Regions from separate parts of the Streptomyces sp. A5-4 genome, predicted to be linked through region 3. Evidence: riboswitches for the same ligand, from Rfam matches in the RefSeq annotation. Region 3 holds a riboswitch; each other region holds the start of a gene.

Region 1 (5,076 bases), 1.6 Mb from region 3:
AAGGCTGGATGCGTGAGCGGACGCGCTGGCACCCTCCGATCATCGGCTGGACTGGCCGACAAGGCGAACTTCGCTGACCCAGGGAAACAGGACAGAAGGGGTGCGGTCGATACCACCCAGCATGATTCTTCCTGGACTTTAATCCGTTGGTTGTGGGTTCGAGTCCCACACGGCCTACCGCTCAGCCCCAGGTCAGGGAGCATCTGATCTGGGGTTGATTCTGTTTCACGGGCCACGCCCCGCCCATGCCCCGTGGGCTGCCCCGGCGGTCGCTCCCCAAATCACCGCCCTGCGGCACGGTGGCGCGGCGCCCCGGGGAAAGTGGTGGAGCGGTGCTCCACGGATGGCGTAGAGTCAGGTTTACCGACGCGGGGTGGAGCAGCTCGGTAGCTCGCTGGGCTCATAACCCAGAGGTCGTAGGTTCAAATCCTGCCCCCGCTACTGAAGTAGTGGATGAAGGCCCGGACTCAATGAGTCCGGGCCTTTGTCGTGCCCCGGTACGCCCCCACTGCCAGTCCGTCCCCCAATTGGCCGACCTCGGTTAGCCGTCCGGCGCGGCTGCGGCCAGCCTGGGTGGGGCGCGGTACCGTCCGCAACCGGGCGCGGACTGGCAGGAGACCACAGGTGGGGAAGCAAGGCACAGCGGGTGGGGCGGGTGCCCGTACGACCCGGCGGTTCGTCCGGGCTATGCCCGCACTGCTGATCGTCGGCGGTTTGTTCTTCGACCTCATGACCCCGTCGAACTTCACGGCGTCGCCCCTCTTCGCCGCCGCCCCGCTGATCGCCGCCCCGCTCTTCTCCCTCAGCAACACCGTGCTGACCGGGATCGCCTCGACCCTGGCCATCGCCGGGCTGCACGTTCGTACGCAGACCGCGACACAGGTCGAGGCCGCCACCGAGCTGGTCACCGTGGTCACCGTGGCCGCCCTCGCGGTGGTCATCAACCGTGTCGTGCGGCGCAGCGACCGCGAGCTGGCCTCCGCCCGGGAGATCGCCGAGGCGGCCCAGCGTGCCGTGCTGCCCACGCCCGCCGACCGGATCGCCGGGCTGTACGTCGCGGCGCGCTACGAGGCGGCGCAGGCGGACGCCTTCATCGGCGGCGACCTCTTCGCCGTGCAGGAAACGCCGTACGGCGTGCGCCTGGTGGTGGGGGACGTCCGGGGCAAGGGGATGGACGCCGTGGAGGCCGTCGCGGTGGTCATCGGAGCCTTTCGCGAGGCCGCCGAGCAGGAGTCCTCGCTGGAGGGCGTCGCGCAGCGGCTGGAGCGGGCGCTGGCGCGCGAAGGGACCCGGCGCGACGGCCTCGACGCGTTCGAGGGCTTCACCACCGCCGTGCTCGCCGAGATCTCTCGGGACCGTGGAGTCCTACGGCTGGTCAACCGCGGCCACCCCGAGCCGTTGCTGCTGTACGCCGACGGGGCGTTGGACGTCATCGAGCCGGTCGAGCCCGCGCTGCCGCTGGGGATGGCCGAGCTGGGGGCCTGGCCGGACCGGGCGCAGGAGCACCCCTACCCGGCGGGGGCCACGCTGCTCCTCTACACGGACGGCCTGTCCGAGGCCCGCGACGCGGCGGGCGTCTTCTACGACCCGCAGGCGCGGCTGCGCGGCCGGATCTTTCCCGGGCCCGAGGAGCTGCTGGGCGCGCTCATCGACGACGTACGGCTGCACACCGGTGGCGGGTCCACGGACGACATGGCGCTGCTGGCGGTCGGGCGGCCCTCCGAGGGGCAGCAGGACCGGCGCAGGACCGTGGAGATCGTCAGGCGGGCCGAGCGGCAGAGACCGGCGGCAGCGGGCGGGCCGGGGCGCGGGGCAGGGGCAGGAGGCGCGGCAGCGGGCGCGCCCGACGGCGGGCCACCCCGTGCGGCGCCCGGCAGTGGGTTCGGCGATGAATCCGGCGATGGATCCGGGACGCGCTCCGGTCCCTGAGGACGCTGGAAAGGTCGCGTTCCGCCTTGCTGCGACGCTCCGTAGTCGTAGCGCACCGCTGCGCGTAACAATTGACGAACCGTCAAGAAATCGATGTTTGCTGAGTGTCGATCAACTCGACCCGTTGTGACCGATTGTGTCCCGCTAAGTCTGTGGCGAAGACGTTAACGATCACCAGGAACAGCTTGGAACCGGACCGGGTCTCTATTAACGTTCGATAACGCAGCGCGGTTGTCCCAGTCGTCGCAAGAGGCGACACCGTGTGCATGCGCCGAATTCCGCAAGGGAACCGGGGAACCATGTTCCTTGGGGTGAATCGGGCCGAACCTGGCCCGTAGGAGACCTTCCTGCTCCGAACCCGTCAGCTAACCCGGTAGGCGAGAAGGAAGGAAAGGAGCACGCCTCCGTGGCGTCCAACACCCCTGCCCCCGTGGCCCCCCTGCCCCCCTACGGGGTGCCGAACGACCCCGCCGACCTCATTCGCGGGGAGGGTACTTGGGAAGAGTGGAATCCCACCGAGGACTCCATTCGTCCCGTGCGCGGCAAGCACCGCGTGGCCAAGCAGCGCGGTGGCATCGCCCGCAGCTCCACGGTTCTGGGTGTCGGAGTCATCGCCGCCGTCGGCGCGGGCGGCATCGCCACCGCGCAGGACAAGCCGGCCGTCTCGATCTCCCTTCCGGACGCCATCACCGACTCGCTGCCCGACGCCAAGTCCCTTCCCGGCGTAGGCGCCCTGTTCTCCGGCGACGCGAAAGACTCCGGCGTCACCACGGGCGAAGCGGTCGTCGCCGCCACCCCGCTCACCACCGCCGGTATCAGCACCGCCGACGCGCAGCAGGGCACCACCGACGCCGGCGAGTTGCTCCGCGCCCGCATACTCCAGCAGGCCGACCAGCAGCAGGCCGCCGCGGACGCCGACGTCGCGCAGGCCGCCGAGTCGGCCGCCGCCGAGCAGGCCGCGGCGGATGCGAAGTCCCAGCAGGACGAGGCGAAGGCCGACGCCGCCGAGAAGGAGCGCAAGGCGGAGGAAGCGGCCAAGGCCAAGGCCGAGGCGAAGCGGCTCGCGAAGCTGGCCGCCAGCTACTCCCTGCCGACCTCCTCGTACACGCTCACCTCCACCTACGGCCAGTCCGGCTCGATGTGGTCCTCCGGTCAGCACACCGGGCTCGACTTCGCTGCCCCGACGGGCACGCCGGTCAAGGCCGTGCACGGCGGGACCATCAAGTCGGCGGGCTGGTCGGGCTCCTACGGCTACCGCATCGTCCTCGAACTCGATGACGGTACGGAGATCTGGTACTGCCACCTCTCCTCGATGAGCGTCACCTCGGGCGACGTCGGCACGGGCGACACCATCGGCAACGTCGGCGCCACCGGCAATGTGACGGGCCCGCACCTGCACCTCGAAGTGCACACACCCGGCGGCGACGGCGTCGACCCCGCGTCCTGGCTGCGCGGCAAGGGCCTCAACGTCTGAGACCTCGGGCCGGCTGCGGGAGTCCCGGAGCCGGCCGGGGAATGCATGTGCCCGCCATGCGGTTGATCAACCCATGACTTCTCTCCGCAAGCTGGGCAGCTCCGAGCTCGCCGTCTTCCCGCTCGCCCTCGGTGGCAACGTCTTCGGCTGGACCGCCGACGAGGCGCAGTCCTTCGCCGTCCTCGACGCGTACGTCGCCGGGGGCGGCAACTTCGTCGACAGCGCCGACTCCTATTCGGCCTGGGCCCCGGGCAACGAGGGCGGCGAGTCCGAGCGCGTCCTCGGCCGCTGGCTCGCCTCGCGAGGCAACCGCTCCGAGGTCGTCGTCGCCACCAAGGTCGGCGCCCACCCCTCGTACAAGGGGCTGGCCGGTACGAACATCAAGGCCGCCGCCGACGAGTCGCTGCGTCGGCTCGGCACCGACCACATCGACCTCTACTACACGCACTTCGACGACGAGACCGTGCCCGTCGAGGAGATCATCACCGCTCTCGACCAGCTGGTGAAGGACGGCAAGGTCCGCGCGATCGCCGCCTCCAACATCAGCGCCGAACGCCTCCGGGCGTCCCTGGCCTTCTCGGAGCAGGAAGGGCTGGCGCGCTATGTCGCCCTCCAGCCGCACTACAACCTCGTCTCGCGCGACACCTACGAGGGCGAACTCCAGGACACCGCCGCCGCCGCTGGCCTGTCCGCCGTCCCGTACTTCGCACTCGCCTCGGGCTTCCTCACCGGCAAGTACCGGCCCGGCGCGACCGTCGACAGCGCACGCGCCACCGGTGCGGCCAAGCACCTGGAGACGGAACGCGGGCAGAAGGTGCTCGTGGCGCTCGACTCGGTGGCCACGGCGCACGGCGCCGAGGTCGCGACCGTCGCGCTGGCCTGGCTGGCGGCGCAACCGACCGTGGTGGCGCCGCTGGCCAGTGCCCGGACGGTCGAGCAGCTGCCGGCCCTGCTGGCTTCGGCCGAGCTGAAGCTGTCGGACACCGAGCTGTCCCAGCTCACGGCCGCTTCGGCCTGACCGACGCCGACCCGCCGTCCGTCCGCCGTCCGTCCGCCGTCCGTCCGTCCGCGTGAGGCGGCCCGTTGGCGGCTACTGCTGCCGATACGGGTTGTACGCCGCGTAGTCCTGGTGGGGGGCATGGCCCGGCCCCGGCGCGGGCCGCTGCGGCGGAACGGGCCGGTAGGCAGGCGTGGGCCGGTACGGAGGAGGCGCGGGCCGATACGGCGGCGCGGCGTGGTGGGGCGCGGCGGGGTGGAACGGCGCCCTCGGCGGCGCCGCCCACACCCGGCCCGTCGCCCGCGCCGCGTACTCCAGCGCGGGCCCGGCCACATCCTTCCGCTGCCACAGGTGGTGCAGCAGCTCCTGCTCGCGCGCCGCGAAGTCCGCGCCCACCCGACCGCGCCGGGCCCGGTGGCGCAGAAAGGCCAGGGAGGTCGCGAAGGCCTCGTACTCGGCGACCGTACGAGCCGCCGCCCGGCCACCGTGCACCCGGGCAGCGGCGTCGCGCGCCACCGAGCGGGCCCGCATGGAGGACAGCGCGAGCGGCTCGTGGGCGCCCAGCCAGCCCGCGCGCGCGTAGGCGGGCAGCGCGGCGGAGACGGTGTGCAGCTCGCGCTGGCGCGTCCACACCGCCAGCCAGGTGAGCAGACCGAAGGCGGGGACCATGAAAATG
Region 2 (5,076 bases), 3.0 Mb from region 3:
CGGATCGGCGAGCAGGTCCGTGAGCGGCTCACCAAGGGCGATGTCGACTTCGAGCCGCTGATCTCACCGGCGGGCACCCGCCGCGCGGTGAACCTGGTCGACGGCTCGACGGGCCGCCGCATGTCGTTCTACGACGCCCGCGACCCGGGGGACCTGCGGATGCCCCGCTCTTTCTACCTGCCGCACCTGCGGCGGGCCCGGCACGTGCATCTGTCCATCATGGATTTCTCCCGCCACCTCCTGGACGACATCGAGGAGCTCGGCGTGTCCGTCTCGACGGATCTGCACGACTGGGACGGACTCACCGACCACCACCGGGAGTTCGCGCTCCGCTGCGACCTGGTCTTCCTCAGCGCGGCGGGCGCGGGTGAGCGGATCGCCGATGTGATGCGCAAGATCCTGCGCGAGGGACGCGCCGGGACGGTGGTCGCCACGGCGGGCGCGGGCGGCTCGTACCTGATGACGCGGGGCGGCAGCCGCACCCCGCGACCGGTCCCGGCCACGGCGGTGCCGGGCCCCGTGGTGGACTCCAACGGCGCCGGGGACGCCTACGTCTGCGGTTTCCTGTACGGGCGGCTGGCCGGCCTGGCCCCCGACGAGTGCGCCCACCTGGGCGCGGTGGCGGGTGCCCACGCCTGCACGACCGAGGGCAACACGGACCCAATCCCCCTGAGCTCTCTGCTGCCCGCCCGGACCTGACCCGGCGCGGGCCCGGGAGGACAGGCCGGGCCGTCAGATCGGGTCGTCAGGTCACAGCGGGAGCAGATCGGGCCGCTTCGCCGCGGCGTGGTCCCCCGAGGACTCGCCGCGCAGCCGTCGGCCGATCCACGGCACCAGGTGTTCGCGCGCCCACTGGATGTTGTCCCGGCGGACACCCATCGTGCCGCGCGGCATCTGCGGCGGCCACTCCTGGTCCGGGTCGGCCGGTACGTCGAGGCCAAGCACCTGGCCGGCGCGCAGGGCCACCCTGGTGTGACCTTCCGCGGACAGGTGCAGCCGGTCGGTGTCCCAAGCACGCATGTCCTGGACGGACTTGAGCGACCACAGGTCGAGCACCGGGCAGTCGTACGTGTCGGCGATGGACCGTACATGCGCCGTGAACGTCGCGATCTTGCCCCGCAGATGGCGCAGCACCGGCATGTGCCGAGTGTCGAAGCCGGTCGTCACCAGGACGGTGCCGACCCTGCTGGTGAGGTCGGCGACGGCCCGCTCGTAGCGCTGGGCGACGTCGTCGGGGTCGCTGCCAGGCCGGAGGATGTCATTGCCGCCGGCGCAGAAGCTCACCAGGTCGGGGGCCAGTTCCATCGCCCTGGGGACCTGCTCGGCCACGATCTGGTCGAGGAGCCGGCCGCGCACGGCGAGGTTGGCATAGCGGAATGTGTGCTCGGGGACACGATCGTCGAGGAGTACGGCCAGCCGGTCCGCCCAGCCGATGTACGCACCGCCGGGTCCGGGGTCACCGACCCCCTCCGTGAAGCTGTCCCCAATCGCCGCGTACGACCCTATGGTCCCTGTCCTGAATGATCTCGCATCGTCTCCCACGTCGGCCCATGCTCCACTGGATCAAGTGACCTACGCCACCGTAGGGAGGGGGTTGACGCCGGTGAGAAAGGACACCGGTCAAGTTTGGGTCAACCCCGGAATATGCCTGGGCCGGCCTGGACGGACCTGGTTCAACGCGTACGCCCCCTTCCGCGGCCGGTGTGCGGCGCGGAAGGGGGCATACGAAGGCGATGCCCGTGGCCCGGAGAGAGGGCGTGTGTCAGACGGAGACGCCGTGACCGCGCAGGTAACCCAGCGGGTCTATGTCGGAGCCGTAGCTCGGGCCGGTCCTGATCTCGAAGTGCAGGTGCGGGCCCGTGGAGTTGCCGGTACTGCCGGAGAGACCGATCTGCGTGCCGCCGGTGACGCTCTGGCCGGACGAGACGGACAGCGAGGACAGGTGGGCGTACTGCGAGTAGCGGCCGTCGTTGTGCTGGATGACGACCTCGTTGCCGTACGAGCCGCTCCAGCCCGCGGAGACGACGGTGCCGGCGCCGACGGCCTTGACCGAGGTGCCGCTGGACGCGGAGAAGTCGACGCCCGTGTGGTAGCCGCTGGACCAGCTGCCGCCGGAGGCGCGGTAGGAGGTGGTGATGCCCGCGGAGACCGGGGCGGTGAAGCCGGAGGACGACGCCGTCGATGCGGAGCCGGCCGACTCGGACTTCTCCGATCCGCTCGCGGAGGAGGAGGACTGCGAGGAGGACGACTTCGGCTGCGCGGCGGGTGCGGCGGCCTTGGCCGACGACTGCGACGCGGACGACGGGGCGGAGCCGGCCGCCTTCGCGCCGATGCTGAGCTTCATGCCCGGCATGATCAGCCCGGGGTTGTCGCCGACGGTCGACCGGTTGTCCTCGTACAGCTTCTGCCAGCCGCCGCGCACGTTCTGCTGGTCGGCGATCTTCGACAGGTAGTCGCCGGAGACCACGGCGTACGTCTTGCTGCCGGCCTTCTTCGGCTGCTGCTTCTGCTGCGAGACGGCTGCGGCGGACGCGGCCTTCTCGGGGGCCACGGCGGGCGCGGCGGCCGGTGCGGCGTTCTCCGCGGCGTTCGCGCCGGTGGCGGCGATGAACGGAAGTGCGAGTGCGGCTCCGCCCGTTCCCGCGGCGACGAATCCACGGGTGATCGAGTTGGACCTCGGGCGGCGGTGCTTACCCTTTGCGGGCATGGCGAATTTCCTCTCCGGCGCCTACGAGGTGAGCTGTCGGGTTCGGGCTGGAGATGCCCGGCCGCGCAACCGCGCGACTTAACCCCGAGCCGGTCCGGAGTTCCGGATGACGGCGTACTACCTGGGTCCCCCGCTCCTGCCACACGTGAGTGTCGTGGGGTTTCCGGGCGGTGGCAGGATTCGGCGATCCACCCGGATTGACGGTGACCGTAAGCCGCCGAGGCGTCCTCGAACAAGCCGATCAGGACAATCGGCCATGGCTGATCATCGCTCTGCGGCAATCCCGTGGGGATTTGTCGTCACACTCCGTGGATTACCGATCTTCACGCCCCGCCCACGACCTGGTATTCGCTTCACGACTTCGCCACGCACCGTCACGAATATGATCCTGCTCACCAGCAAGCACACCATCCCCCTTGCCCACAAGGGGTGTTACCCACAAATAGCCCGATTCGCCCCAAGTGCTACTCGCCGCCCGAAGTCGGTGATCCTGACCTCCGCGCAGTCGACGACCAGGGCCCGCGCCGGACACCCGGAGCACCACCAGCTTGTACGCCGGCCCCACGCCAGGTCCGGCGAGGTGTCCGGATCATCGGCGCGCGGACCGGCGAAGGTGGTCACACCCGCCTCGGCCGGCTCGCCGCTCAGCCACTCCCCTGGTACGCGCCGCGCGTCCGAACAGTGGGGCCCCTCGGGTGCAGCCGGTAGCCGGCCAGGAACTCCCCGGTGAGGGCGACCGGGACACCGCGGTGGTCGGCCTTCCGCCCGGTGTACCGCGAGGCCCTCCAGTTGGCGCGCGGGGCGGTGGCGATGGTGGGGTCGGGCACGCGCCCCCCCTGGCCCCAATCGGCACACGGGGGCGTGGAGTTCATGGCCAGGTACGGGCAGCTCCCGCTCGGCCCGGGGCGACGGCCGCGCGTGCACGGCCGAGACAATTGCCTCAGGTACTCATGTCGTATCGTCGAACGGTGCCCAGATCGGCGAGCAACGCCGACGGCAGACACTTCAGGAGTCACCGTGACACAGCAGCTGCCGCAGGTCCCGTCGACAGAGCCCGACCTTGCCGGAGTGCGCAACTTCCGCGATGTGGGCGGCCTGCCGACCGTGGACGGCCGGCAGGTGCGGCACGGCGTGCTCTTCCGCAGCGGGCACCTGGCACACGCCACCGTCGCCGACGCGGTCTTTCTCGACTCCCTCGGCCTGCACACGATCTTCGACTTCCGCAATGAGGCGGACCAGAAGCTGGAGGGTCCGGACGTCGAGCTGGCGGGTGTACGCAATGTGAACCTGCCGCTGACCGACCCGGCCGACGGCGCGGTGTTCTGGAAGATGGTCCGCGACGGAAACCTCGACGAGCTGCGCGAGATTCTCGCGGACGGCAAGGCGGCGGGGCGGATGTCCGACACCTACCGCGAGATCATCAAGGAGCGCACCGGCGAGCACAGCCAGGTGCTGCACGCCTTGGCCGAGGACAGCGTCCCGGCGCTGATGCACTGCGCGGCGGGCAAGGATCGCGCGGGGCTCTCGATAGCGGTGTCGCTGCTGGCGGTCGGCGTCGAGCGCGAGGCCATCGTGGCCGACTACCTCAAGTCGAACGACCCGTCGCGCCGCTACAAGGTCAGCCGCAGCGACAACTCCCCCGTCGGCATGTCCCCCGAGGTCATGGAACTGCTCAGCCCGCTCTTCGAGGCCCGCGCCGAGTACCTCGACGCCGCCTTCGAGACCATCGAGGAGGTCTGGGGCGGCGCCGAGCGCTACCTCACGGAAGGCCTGCGGGTCACCCCCGAGACGCGCGAGCGGCTGCGGCTGCGGCTCCTCGACGATGCCTGAGCGACATCGCGGCCCGGGCCTGCTCCCGCACCCCGGGCCGGCCCCTCGCCCCGGCGCGCGGCGCGGTCAGCGCGCGTCGCCCAGCGTGAAGAGCAGATAGACGAAGGCCGCGAAGAGATGGCCGGCCACGACGTACACGAAGAGCCGGATCATCAGCCCCCTGGGGAACTTGTCCTCGACGATGCCGCGTCGGGCGGGCCTCACGTCCGCCTCTTCGCCGGCCTTTTCGCCGATCGTCTCGTCCGGCATGTCAGGTCTCCTGGGGTAGGCAGAGCCCGGCGGCGGCGCTCTGCAGCAGCGTATGGACGAACAGAAGATCGACCCCGTCCGCGGTGACGGCGGCGATGCGGTGCGGGGTCAGCGAGTCGAAGTGCGCGCTGTCCCCGGCGGCCAGCCGGTGCACGCTCTCGCCGAGCACCAGTCGCAGCTGCCCCGACAGCACATACAGCCACTCCTCACCGGGATGCACGCGCACCAGGTCGCCCTGTGCGCCGTGCGGCACATGCAGCCGCAGGGCCTGCATGGCACGGCCGGGCCCA
Region 3 (5,076 bases):
GTCGATCATCGCCTCGGCGCGGTCGCCGATGCCCCGCTTGGGTACGTTCAGAATGCGGCGCAGCGGGACGGTGTCCTCGGGGTTCGACAGGACGCGCAGATACGCCAGGACGTCCCGGACCTCCTTGCGCTCGTAGAAGCGGACGCCACCGACGACCTTGTACGGCAGGCCGACCCGGATGAAGATCTCTTCGAAGACGCGGGACTGTGCGTTCGTACGGTAGAAGATCGCGATGTCGCCGGCCTTCGCGTCGCCCGCGTCGGTCAGTCGGTCGATCTCCTCGGCGATGAACTGCGCCTCGTCGTGCTCGGTATCCGCTACATAGCCGGTGATCAGGGCGCCCGCTCCGGCGTCCGTCCACAGATTCTTCGGTCGGCGGTTCTCGTTGCGCTCGATCACCGCGTTGGCGGCGGTGAGGATCGTCTGCGTGGAGCGGTAGTTCTGCTCCAGCATGATCGTCTTGGCGTCGGGGTAGTCCTCCTCGAACTGGAGGATGTTGCGAATGGTGGCGCCGCGGAAGGCGTAGATCGACTGGTCGGCGTCGCCGACGACGCACAGCTCGCCCGGTGCCTTGTCCTCCCCGGAGGGTCCCACCAGCTCGCGCACGAGGGTGTACTGCGCGTGGTTGGTGTCCTGGTACTCGTCGACCATGACGTGCCGGAAGCGCAGCCGGTAGTGCTCGGCGACGTCCGGGAACGCCTGGAGCAGGTGCACCGCGGTCATGATGATGTCGTCGAAGTCCAGGGCGTTGGCCTCGCGCAGCCGTGCCTGGTACATCACGTACGCCTCGGCCAGCATCTTCTCGAAGCCGTCGGCGGCCTGACCGGCGAAGGTCTCCTCGTCGATCAGCTCGTTCTTCAGGTTCGACACTTTGGCGCTGAAGGCCTTCGGCGGGAACTTCTTCGGGTCGAGATCCAGGTCGCGGCAGACGAGCGCCATCAGGCGCTTCGAGTCCGCGGCGTCGTAGATCGAGAACGAGGAGGTGAAGCCGAGCTTCTTCGACTCGCGGCGCAGGATGCGGACGCACGCGCTGTGGAAGGTCGAGACCCACATCGCGCCCGCGCGCGGGCCGACGAGCTCCTCGACGCGCTCCTTCATCTCGCCCGCGGCCTTGTTGGTGAAGGTGATCGCGAGGATCTGGCCGGGGTGGACGCCCCGGTTCGCCAGGAGATAGGCGATCCGGTGGGTCAGCACCCGGGTCTTGCCCGAGCCGGCCCCCGCCACGATGAGCAGCGGCGAACCGGCGTGCACGACGGCGGCGCGCTGCTCCTCGTTCAGCCCGTCGAGCAGCGCGGCGACGTCCGTCACGGGGCGCGGTGCGCCACCTCGGTAGTACGCGTCCCTCGGCGCCGGGGGCGCCGCGAAGGCGCCCTCGAAGAGGTCGTGCGGAACCTCCTCCGCGGCGTGCCCCTCGGGGGGCGGCGGAGTCGCCTCCGCCGCGGGCTGGAGATCGGCCAGGAAGCTGTCGTCAAAGAGGCTGCTCATCGTTGACCAAGCTTAGGCGGGCCCACTGACACCCCGCCCCGGAATGCCGGCGAATCCGGTCGGCGACGGCCGTACCGGGCCGCCCCGGCCTCTTCGCCAACCGCATTCGCCCGTGACCTCCGCCACATCTTCACCCCTCTCACGCCATCTCTACATCCAGGTAACGAAAACGTATCGGGCATATCGAACATCGGGCTTCCCAGCGGTCCCACGCATTGGCTAGCGTGCTGAGCCGGGCGGCTTGTACCTCCACCGGCGATCGGCGCCGGACCGGGCCGTCCACGCCGAATTCGTACTGCCTCAGGGCAGTTCGGAACCGGGGACCCACACGCACCACTGGGGTGAATCGGTCCGAGTTCCCCACGGACCGTAGGGCAGCCTTCCGTTCCGCCCGAACCCGACAGCTAACCCGGTAGGCGGTCCACGGAAGGAAAATGCCGACCTTGGCATCGCATCGCAAATCGCGCACCCGGATTCGCACCACCGCACCCGCCGTCGGCATGACGACGGCCGCCATCGCCTCGATCAGCCTGCTGGGGCAGAGCGCCCAGGCCGCGCCGACCGAGCCGAGCCCCCACCCGACCGTCGAGGAAGTGCAGAAGAAGGTCGACGACCTCTACCGGCAGGCCGGCACCTCCACCCAGAGCTACAACAAGGCGAAGGAAGCCACCGACAGCCGGCGCAAGTCGGTGGACGGGCTGCTCGACGACGTCGCCAAGCGCACCGAGAAGCTCAACGACGCGCGGCGCAAGCTCGGCGGCTTCGCCGCCGCGCAGTACCGGTCGGGCACGGTCACCCCGACCGCGGCGCTGCTGCTCGCGGACAGCCCGCAGCAGTACTTCGACCAGAACCAGCTGATGGACCGCATGACGGAACGTCAGAAGTCCTACATCACCGACTACGAGAAGAAGCAGGACGAAGCCGCCAAGGAGCGTGCCGAGGCGACCCGCAGCCTGGAGAAGCTCACCGAGTCGCAGGCCACGCTCAAGGCCTCCAAGCAGGACGTCCAGAAGAAGCTCGCCAAGGCGCGGGACATGCTGTCGGATCTCACCGCCGAGGAGAAGGCGCGGCTCGCGGCGCTGGAGAAGAAGCGGGAGGCCGAAGCCACCCGCAAGGCCGAGGAGAAGGCCAAGGCGGAGGCGAAGGACCGGGCGGACGCCGAGCGGAAACGCCAGGAGGAAGCGGCCAAGCCGGAGGACGGCGCGGGCGGCGGCGCGGGTACGGGCGGCGGGACGGGCTCGGACACCGCCCCCGGCACGGGCACGGGTGGCAGCGAGTCCGGTGGCGCGTACGCGGCCAAGGCCGAGAAGGTGCTCGCCTACGCCCGCGCCCAGGTCGGCAAGCCGTACGTATGGGGAGCCGCGGGCCCCAGTTCGTACGACTGCTCCGGGCTGACCCAGGGTGCGTGGAAGGCCGCGGGCGTCGATCTGCCGCGGACCACCTGGGACCAGGTGAAGGTCGGCACCCGGATCGCGACCGGCAGCCTCAAGCCAGGTGACCTGGTCTTCTTCTACGACGACATCAGCCATGTCGGCATCTACATCGGCGACGGCAAGATGATCCACGCGCCCAAGCCCGGCGCGTACGTCCGCGAGGAGTCGATCTACTACATGCCGATCTACGGCAGCGTGCGCCCGGCGTGACGCACGTCCGGCCAACGCCGGGCGGGCCCGGAAACCGGGCCCGCCCGGCACCGGCCGCCCCCCCTCGCTCTCAGCGGCACATGAGCCTCCGCAGCACGGCCTCTGCCGGGCCGCGGCGGCCCGCCCGTTCCGGTGCGTACGCCCCGGCCGCCGTGAGCAGCCAGACGCTCGTCGCCAAGAGCGCCATGGTGGCGCTCGTCAGGTGCCGGCCGAGACCGACCGAAGGACGAAGCCGCGCGGGCCGACGTCGGCCCGCTCTCGGCGCCCTGTAGCAGGGCCTGCCCATCGGGCGCCTCCGAGCCCTCGCATCGGTCGCAGCCGGGCGGAATACTCAATTCCGGACCATTCCGTCGGTCACCGGTGGTCACTTCATCACCGAATTCGGACACTGTCAGTCATTCCGATGCCTCCCCGTGACCCTCGGGTTTAGCGTCCTCCCTCAGGTGGCCGACTCCCCACCGCCGCACCTCCCCGGAGCGGCCGGTCGGCCATCACCGCCGAGAATCCGGTGGTGGCCCGACCCCCTGTGCGGGCCGCCGCCGGACGCGGTACCGACGGACGACCGAAGGACGTGGACGCCCTAGTGGCAGCGCACCGCAGGCCCAAACAGCGCACGCTCACCGGCAGTACCGCCCGCGCCGCCTTCACACTCGCCCTCGCCGGAGCCGCGAGCGCCATAGCCTTTGAAGGAACCGGCGTCGCGGAGCCCGCCCTCACCCCCGCTCAGGTGAAGGCCAAGGTCGACCAGCTCTACCACGACGCCGAGGTCGCCACCGAGAAGTACAACGGCGTACGGGAGACCGCGGGCGACACCCGTGAATCCCTCGGCGAGCTGCGCGACGAGGCCGCCCGCAGGACCGAGCGCCTCAACACCTCGCGCAACGCGCTCGGTTCGCTCGCCGCCGCCCAGTACCGCACCGGCGCGATGGACCCGGCCCTGCAGATCGCCCTCAGCTCCGACCCCGACCAGTACCTGGAACGGGCCGCGAGAGCCGACCGGGCCGGTGACCGGCACGCGGCAGCCGTCACCGGTGTGCGCCGGCAGCTCGGCGCCATCGACCAGTTGCACAGCGAGGCCGACGTCAAGCTCGCGAACCTCAAGTCGCAGCAGAGCGACCTGAAGAAGCGCAAGTCGAGGATCCAGGACAAGATCGGCGACGCCGAGGCCCTGCTGTCCCGGCTCAGCGCCGAGGAGCGTGCGCGGTACGCCGGCCAGGACGGCCACGGCGCGGCGGCGGCCCCCCGCGCGAACCGTGACGCCCCGCGCGGCGACGCGGCCACGGCCCCCAACGCGCGGGCCGCACAGGCTGTTTCCTTCGCCAGGAGCGCCCTCGGCGCACCCTACGTCTGGGGCGCCACCGGTCCCTCGTCCTTCGACTGCTCCGGGCTCACCCAGGCCGCCTGGCGCGCGGCGGGCGTCTCGCTGCCTCGTACGACGTACACCCAGATCAACGCGGGCAACCGCATCCAGCGCTCCCAACTCGCCCCCGGTGACCTGGTGTTCTTCTACTCGGGCATCAGCCATGTGGGCCTCTACATCGGCGACGGCCAGATGATCCACGCGCCGCGTCCCGGCGCCCCGGTCCGGATGGCCCCGATCGACCAGATGCCCTTCGCCGGCGCGAGCCGGCCCGCCTAGGCGCGCCCCGCGTAGTCCCGCCCGCACGGGGTAGGCGGGCAGGGCGTCGCCATGGCAGGCATGGTGACGGCGAGGGGGACGGAGGACCAGCCATGCCGGGCATCATCAGCCGGATCAAGCAGTACGCGCGCAGTCCGCAGGGCCGCCGCACGATCGCCCAGGGCCGCCGCGCGGCGTCCGATCCCAGGAGGCGCGCCCAGGCCAGGAGCCTCTTCGACCGGCTGCGGGGCGGTCGCAGGCGCTGAACCCGCGTGGTGGCACGCCTCGTACCGCGCCGGGCGTGCGGCGTGCCGGGTGTGAGCCCGGCCG
Region 4 (5,076 bases), 1.6 Mb from region 3:
CTTCCCAGTGAGCCGGGTACGCGTGGTGCCCGTTCTGATCCAGCACGGCCTGCTCCAGCGGGGGCTGCATGAGGGCAGCCTACGGGTCGCGGGCGTGCAGGGGGCGGGGAAGGCTGAGGAAGGCCGAACGGCGCCCGCACAGGGGCCGGAGGTAGGGTCACCGCAGTCCGCACGCCGTGAGACACTGGTCTAGACAACCGTTAGAACATGAAGGGCTACACCATGGTTGAGCGCCGCGTCACCGTCGGCTGGACCGAGGGCCTGCACGCCCGGCCCGCCTCCATCTTCGTCCGTGCCACGACCGCCTCGGGTGTTCCCGTGACGATCGCCAAGGCCGACGGCAAGCCGGTCAACGCCGCTTCCATGCTCGCGGTGCTCGGCCTGGGCGCGCAGGGCGGCGAAGAGGTCGTGCTGGCCTCCGAGGCCGACGGCTCCGAGGCTGCCCTCGACCGTCTCGCGAAGCTGGTCACCGAGGGGCTCGACGAGCTGCCCGAGACCGTCTGACCCGGACAGTCCGACAGGCCGGTCCGACCTGTACGCAAAAGCCGCGGCGCCCCGAATTCGGGACGCCGCGGCTTTTGCGTTTCGCGCGGAGCGCGCACACGACGACACACGAGTCGATACGGGAACCGGCCCGCAAGTCGTCCCGCAAGTCTATGCGGCGCTCAATTCGGCGGGCTGAATTCAGGCAGCGCGAAAAGGCCGCGCCCATTCTCCTTCTTTGTATACGGCGCGCGTGTTAATTACGGCCGCCCACGGTGTTTACGGCATGTTGCGAAGTCCTCACCCGTTCCGGTGCGGGGTGCCGCAGCCGGTGCGCCGGGATCGCGCGTTCGGCGTGCAGCGCCGTCAGCGCCCTGGCCCGCTCCGCGTCGCCGCGCGCCACCGCGTCCACGATCGCGCCGTGCTCCGCCCAGGACTCGACAGGACGGGCGTGCTGCTCGACGGCGTACATCCAGGCGACCTTGTGCCTGAGCTGGGTGAGCAGGGCCGTCAGGCCGGGGCTGCCGGAGGCCTGGGCGAGGGTCTCGTGGAACCACCCGCCGAGTGAGCGCAGATCCTCGCCCTGCCCCCGGCGGGCCCGCTCCTGACCGAGTCTGACCAGGCCACGCAGCACCTTGAGGTGCGCGTCGGTGCGCCGCCTGGCGGCCCGTGCGGCGCCCAGCGGCTCCAGCAGCGTCCGGACCTCCAGGAGGTCGGCGGCCTCCTGCTCGGTGGGCTCCGCGACGCAGGCGCCCGCATGCCGGCGCGTGGTGACGAACCCTTCGGACTCCAGGGTGCGCAGGGCCTCGCGCACCGGGACGCGCGAGACGCCGTAACGGCGCGCCAGCAGCTCCTCGGTGAGCCGGGCGCCCCGCTCGAAGACACCGGACACGATGTCGTCACGAATTGCCGTGCATACCGAATGCGCAGGAATGCGCATGACCGAACCTCCGCCTCAATCCCCGCGAAACGCGGTCGATCCGCTGCTGTTCTGCGACCCTATTGCAGCAACCGGGAAATTCCGATGGGCGGCCGGAATTCATGGATACCTTTTGGCCATCGCCGCGGGCGGACGGGCGGAGTCGGCCGCACACGCACCGGGGTACGCCGAAGGCCCCGGCGGGAAGCCGGGGCCTTCGGGAATGCCAGGGGCTGCGGCGGGCCAACAGGGCCCGCGCCGTTCCGGACGCGTCAGGCGTTGACGCCGTGTCCGCGCAGGTACGCGACGGGGTCCATGTCCGAGCCGTACTCGGCGCTCGTACGGGCCTCGAAGTGCAGGTGCGGGCCGGTCGAGTTGCCGGTCGAGCCCGAGATACCTATCTGCTGGCCGGGCGTGACGGCCTGGCCGACGGAGGCGGTGATGGACGAGAGGTGGCCGTACTGCGTGAACGTGCCGTCGTTCATCCTGATGACGATGTTGTTGCCGTACGCGCCGCCCCAGCCGGCCTCGACGACGGTGCCCGCGCCGACGGCCACGACGGAAGTGCCGGACGCGGCACGGAAGTCGACGCCGGAGTGGCTGCCGGAGGACCAGAGCGAGCCGCCGGACTTGTAGCCGGTGGTCACGGCGGAGCCGGCGACCGGGAGCGTGTACGAGGTGAGGCGCTTGCGCTCGGCCGCACGCGCGGCGCGCTCCTTGGCCTCGCGCTCGGCGCGCTCCTTCTTGGCCTTCGCCTCGGCCTTGCGCTCGGCTTCGGCCTTGCGCTCGGCCGCTGCCCTGCGCTCGGCTTCGGCCTTGCGCTCCGCCTTCTCGGCGGCCTCGCGCTGGGCCTGGGCCTGGGCGCCTATCTGGTCGGCCAGGGAGTCGTTGATGACGATGGCCTGGGTGAGGCCGGTGTCCTCGACGGAGTGGGCCGGACCTGCGCCCCTGTCCTCGGCGGCGAGCGCCGGGGAGGCCAGCGTTCCGATGACGCCGGTCGTCGCGAGGGCGGCGACGCCTGCGATGTTCGCGCTTCTGCGCGTCATGCGGCTGGGACGCCGGTGCTTCCCGGTGGTGCGGCTGAACGCCATGGAGGGGCTGGTCCTTTCCTTCCTTCTCGCCTACCGGGTTAGCTGACGGGTTCGGAGCAGGAAGGTCTCCTACGGACCCCTCCGGCATACGGAGGCGTCCGATTCACCCCAGGGACTGAATGGGTCCCCGGCTCCCCAGGCTCGCGCCTGACGGGGACTCGGCGATGACTGTCCGGTGCCGCGGCTGCGGCTCATGCTGACGAACAGCCGGACCGACGCTAAGCGGCACATCTTTCAATCACCAAACAGACACAGCGTTTTGTAACGCACCCCACACACCAGACAGGCAACCACCGCAACAAAACGGACATACAGGAAGGACCCCGGCGGCTTGTCGGCCACCGAGGTCCTCCTACATCCCGCTATGCACCCCTATGCGAGTGCGGTCGTACCGGCTCAGCCCGTGACCACGGTCACGTCGCCGATGCCGAGGGCCCTGACGGGCTCCTCGATCTGCGAGGCGTCCCCCACGAGCACCGTGACCAGCCGGTCGCCGGGGAAGGCGCTGACGACGGCCGCGGTCGCCTCCACCGTGCCCGTCTCGGCGAGTCGCGCGTACAGCTGGGCCTGGAAGTCGTCGGGCAGCTGCTGCTCGACCTGGTCGGCCAGCGTGCCGGCGACCGCGGCGGCCGTCTCGTACTTGAGCGGCGCGACACCCACCAGGTTCTGTACGGCGACATCGCGCTCGGCGTCCGTGAGGCCGTCGGCGGCGAGGGTGCGCAGCACCTTCCAGAGGTCGTCGAGCGCGGGTCCGGTGGACTCGGTGTCCACCGAGCCGCTGATGGCGAGCATCGCCGCACCGGTGGCCCCGCCCTCCGAGGACGGAGCGGCGGAGCGCAGCACCTGGCCGAAGGCGCGCACCCCGTAGGTGTAGCCCTTCTCCTCGCGCAGGACCCGGTCGAGACGCGAGGTGAGGGTGCCGCCCAGGCAGTACGTACCGAGCACCTGGGCCGACCAGACACGGTCGTGCCGGTCGGCGCCGATCCGGCCGATGAGCAGCTGCGTCTGTACGGCGCCGGGCCGGTCCACGATGACGACGCGACCCGTGTCGTCGGCGGTGATCGGCGGCACCGGGCGGGCCGGTGCGGTGTTGCCCGTCCAGACCCCGAGGGTCTCGGCCAGCACGGCGTCCAGGTCGACGCCTTCGAGGTCGCCGACGACCACGGCGGTGGCCGTGGCCGGGCGCACGTGCGCGTCGTAGAAGCCCTTGACGCCGGCAGCGTCGATGCGCTTGACCGTCTCCTCGGTGCCCTGGCGGGGGCGCGACATGCGCGAAGTGGCCGGGAAGAGCTCCTTGGAGAGCTGCTTGGCCGCGCGCCGCGAGGGGTTGGCCGCCTCGTGCGGGATCTCGTCGAGCCTGTTGGCCACGAGGCGCTCGATCTCGGTGTCCGCGAAGGCCGGTGCGCGCAGCGCGTCGGCGAGCAGGCCCAGCGCCTTGGGCAGCCGGGAGACCGGGACCTCCAGGGAGACCCGGAGGCCGGGGTGGTCCGCGTACGCGTCGAGTGTGGCGCCGCAGCGCTCCAGCTCGGCGGCGAACTCCTCCGCGGAGTGCTTGTCGGTGCCCTCGGAGAAGGCCCTCGCCATGATCGTGGCGATGCCGTCGAGGCCCTCGGGCTCGGCCTCCAGCGGAGCGGCGAGGAAGATCTCGACGGCCATGACCTGCTGGCCGGGGCGGTGGCAGCGCAGCACGGTCAGGCCGTTGGGCAGGGCGCCGCGCTCGGGGGCGGGGAAGGCCCACGGGGTGGCGGTGCCCGCGCCGGGCTGCGGGTGGAACGTCATGCTGACGGCAGCGGTGTCGGTCACAGGTCCGCCCCTTCCTGCTCTTCGGTCTCGTCGGCGGCGTCCGCGTCGGCCTGGGTCGGTTCGTACACCAGGACCGCCCTGTTGTCCGGGCGGAGCCTGGCCCTGGCGGCTGCCTGGACCTCCTGCGCGGTGACGTCCAGAACGCGCTGGACCGCGGTCAGCGCGAGCTGCGGGTCACCGAACAGGACGGCGTAGCGGCAGAGTTCGTCGGCGCGGCCGGCGACCGTGCCGAGCCGGTCGAGCCACTCGCGCTCCAGCTGGGCCTGCGCGCGCTCCATCTCCTCGGGCGTGGGGCCCTCGGCGGCGAACTTCGCCAGCTCCTCGTCGACGGCGCGCTCGATGTCGGGAATCTCCACGCCGGCCGACGTCTTGACGTCGAGCCAGCCGAGCGAGGGCGCGCCCGACAAACGCAGCAGGCCGAAGCCGGCCGCGACGGCCGTACGGTCGCGGCGGACCAGCCGGTTGTGCAGTCGGGAGGACTCGCCGCCGCCGAGGACGGTGAGGGCCAGATCGGCCGCGTCCGCCTCGCGGGTGCCGTCCTGCGGCAGCCGGTAGGCGGCCATCAGCGCACGCGCCGGGACGTCCTCCTCGACGACCTCGCGCAGCTCCGAGCCGATGGTGTCGGGGAGGGAGCCGTCACGCGGGGGCTGCTTGCCGTCGTGGGACGGGATGGAGCCGAAGTACTTCTCGATCCAGGCGAGCGTCTGCTCGGGGTCGATGTCGCCGACGACCGAGATCACCGCGTTGTTGGGCGCGTAGTACGTACGGAAGAAGGCCCGT

The links. Region 3 has a riboswitch for cyclic di-AMP ahead of ACLLJJ_RS24345 (NlpC/P60 family protein). Riboswitches for the same ligand answer to the same signal wherever they lie in the genome.
Region 1: it holds a riboswitch for cyclic di-AMP, as region 3 does, so the genes downstream of both, ACLLJJ_RS16430 (M23 family metallopeptidase) here and ACLLJJ_RS24345 (NlpC/P60 family protein) in region 3, are expected to answer to the same signal.
Region 2: it holds a riboswitch for cyclic di-AMP, as region 3 does, so the genes downstream of both, ACLLJJ_RS38160 (M23 family metallopeptidase) here and ACLLJJ_RS24345 (NlpC/P60 family protein) in region 3, are expected to answer to the same signal.
Region 4: it holds a riboswitch for cyclic di-AMP, as region 3 does, so the genes downstream of both, ACLLJJ_RS32010 (M23 family metallopeptidase) here and ACLLJJ_RS24345 (NlpC/P60 family protein) in region 3, are expected to answer to the same signal.

Annotation. Positions count from the first base shown of each region.
Region 1 covers NZ_CP178591.1:3,591,325-3,596,400, reverse strand. The annotation lists tRNA gene ACLLJJ_RS16440 (tRNA-Met) at 368-441, shown strand; gene ACLLJJ_RS16435 (PP2C family protein-serine/threonine phosphatase) at 688-1,929, shown strand; cyclic di-AMP (ydaO/yuaA leader) riboswitch at 2,189-2,324, shown strand; gene ACLLJJ_RS16430 (M23 family metallopeptidase) at 2,336-3,403, shown strand; gene ACLLJJ_RS16425 (aldo/keto reductase) at 3,477-4,421, shown strand; gene ACLLJJ_RS16420 (PrsW family intramembrane metalloprotease) at 4,494-5,076, opposite strand, start outside.
Region 2 covers NZ_CP178591.1:8,164,705-8,169,780, reverse strand. The annotation lists gene ACLLJJ_RS38170 (carbohydrate kinase family protein) at 1-699, shown strand, start outside; gene ACLLJJ_RS38165 (SGNH/GDSL hydrolase family protein) at 751-1,542, opposite strand; gene ACLLJJ_RS38160 (M23 family metallopeptidase) at 1,763-2,707, opposite strand; cyclic di-AMP (ydaO/yuaA leader) riboswitch at 2,711-2,887, opposite strand; gene ACLLJJ_RS38155 (hypothetical protein) at 3,352-3,534, opposite strand; gene ACLLJJ_RS38150 (tyrosine-protein phosphatase) at 3,725-4,537, shown strand; gene ACLLJJ_RS38145 (DUF6126 family protein) at 4,604-4,786, opposite strand; gene ACLLJJ_RS38140 (helix-turn-helix domain-containing protein) at 4,788-5,076, opposite strand, start outside.
Region 3 covers NZ_CP178591.1:5,202,903-5,207,978, reverse strand. The annotation lists gene pcrA (DNA helicase PcrA) at 1-1,485, opposite strand, end outside; cyclic di-AMP (ydaO/yuaA leader) riboswitch at 1,758-1,920, shown strand; gene ACLLJJ_RS24345 (NlpC/P60 family protein) at 1,920-3,128, shown strand; gene ACLLJJ_RS24340 (NlpC/P60 family protein) at 3,712-4,767, shown strand; gene ACLLJJ_RS24335 (hypothetical protein) at 4,860-5,012, shown strand.
Region 4 covers NZ_CP178591.1:6,834,905-6,839,980, reverse strand. The annotation lists gene ACLLJJ_RS32025 (GNAT family N-acetyltransferase) at 1-70, opposite strand, end outside; gene ACLLJJ_RS32020 (HPr family phosphocarrier protein) at 223-504, shown strand; gene ACLLJJ_RS32015 (GntR family transcriptional regulator) at 740-1,423, opposite strand; gene ACLLJJ_RS32010 (M23 family metallopeptidase) at 1,675-2,493, opposite strand; cyclic di-AMP (ydaO/yuaA leader) riboswitch at 2,506-2,667, opposite strand; gene ACLLJJ_RS32005 (M16 family metallopeptidase) at 2,890-4,272, opposite strand; gene ACLLJJ_RS32000 (M16 family metallopeptidase) at 4,293-5,076, opposite strand, start outside.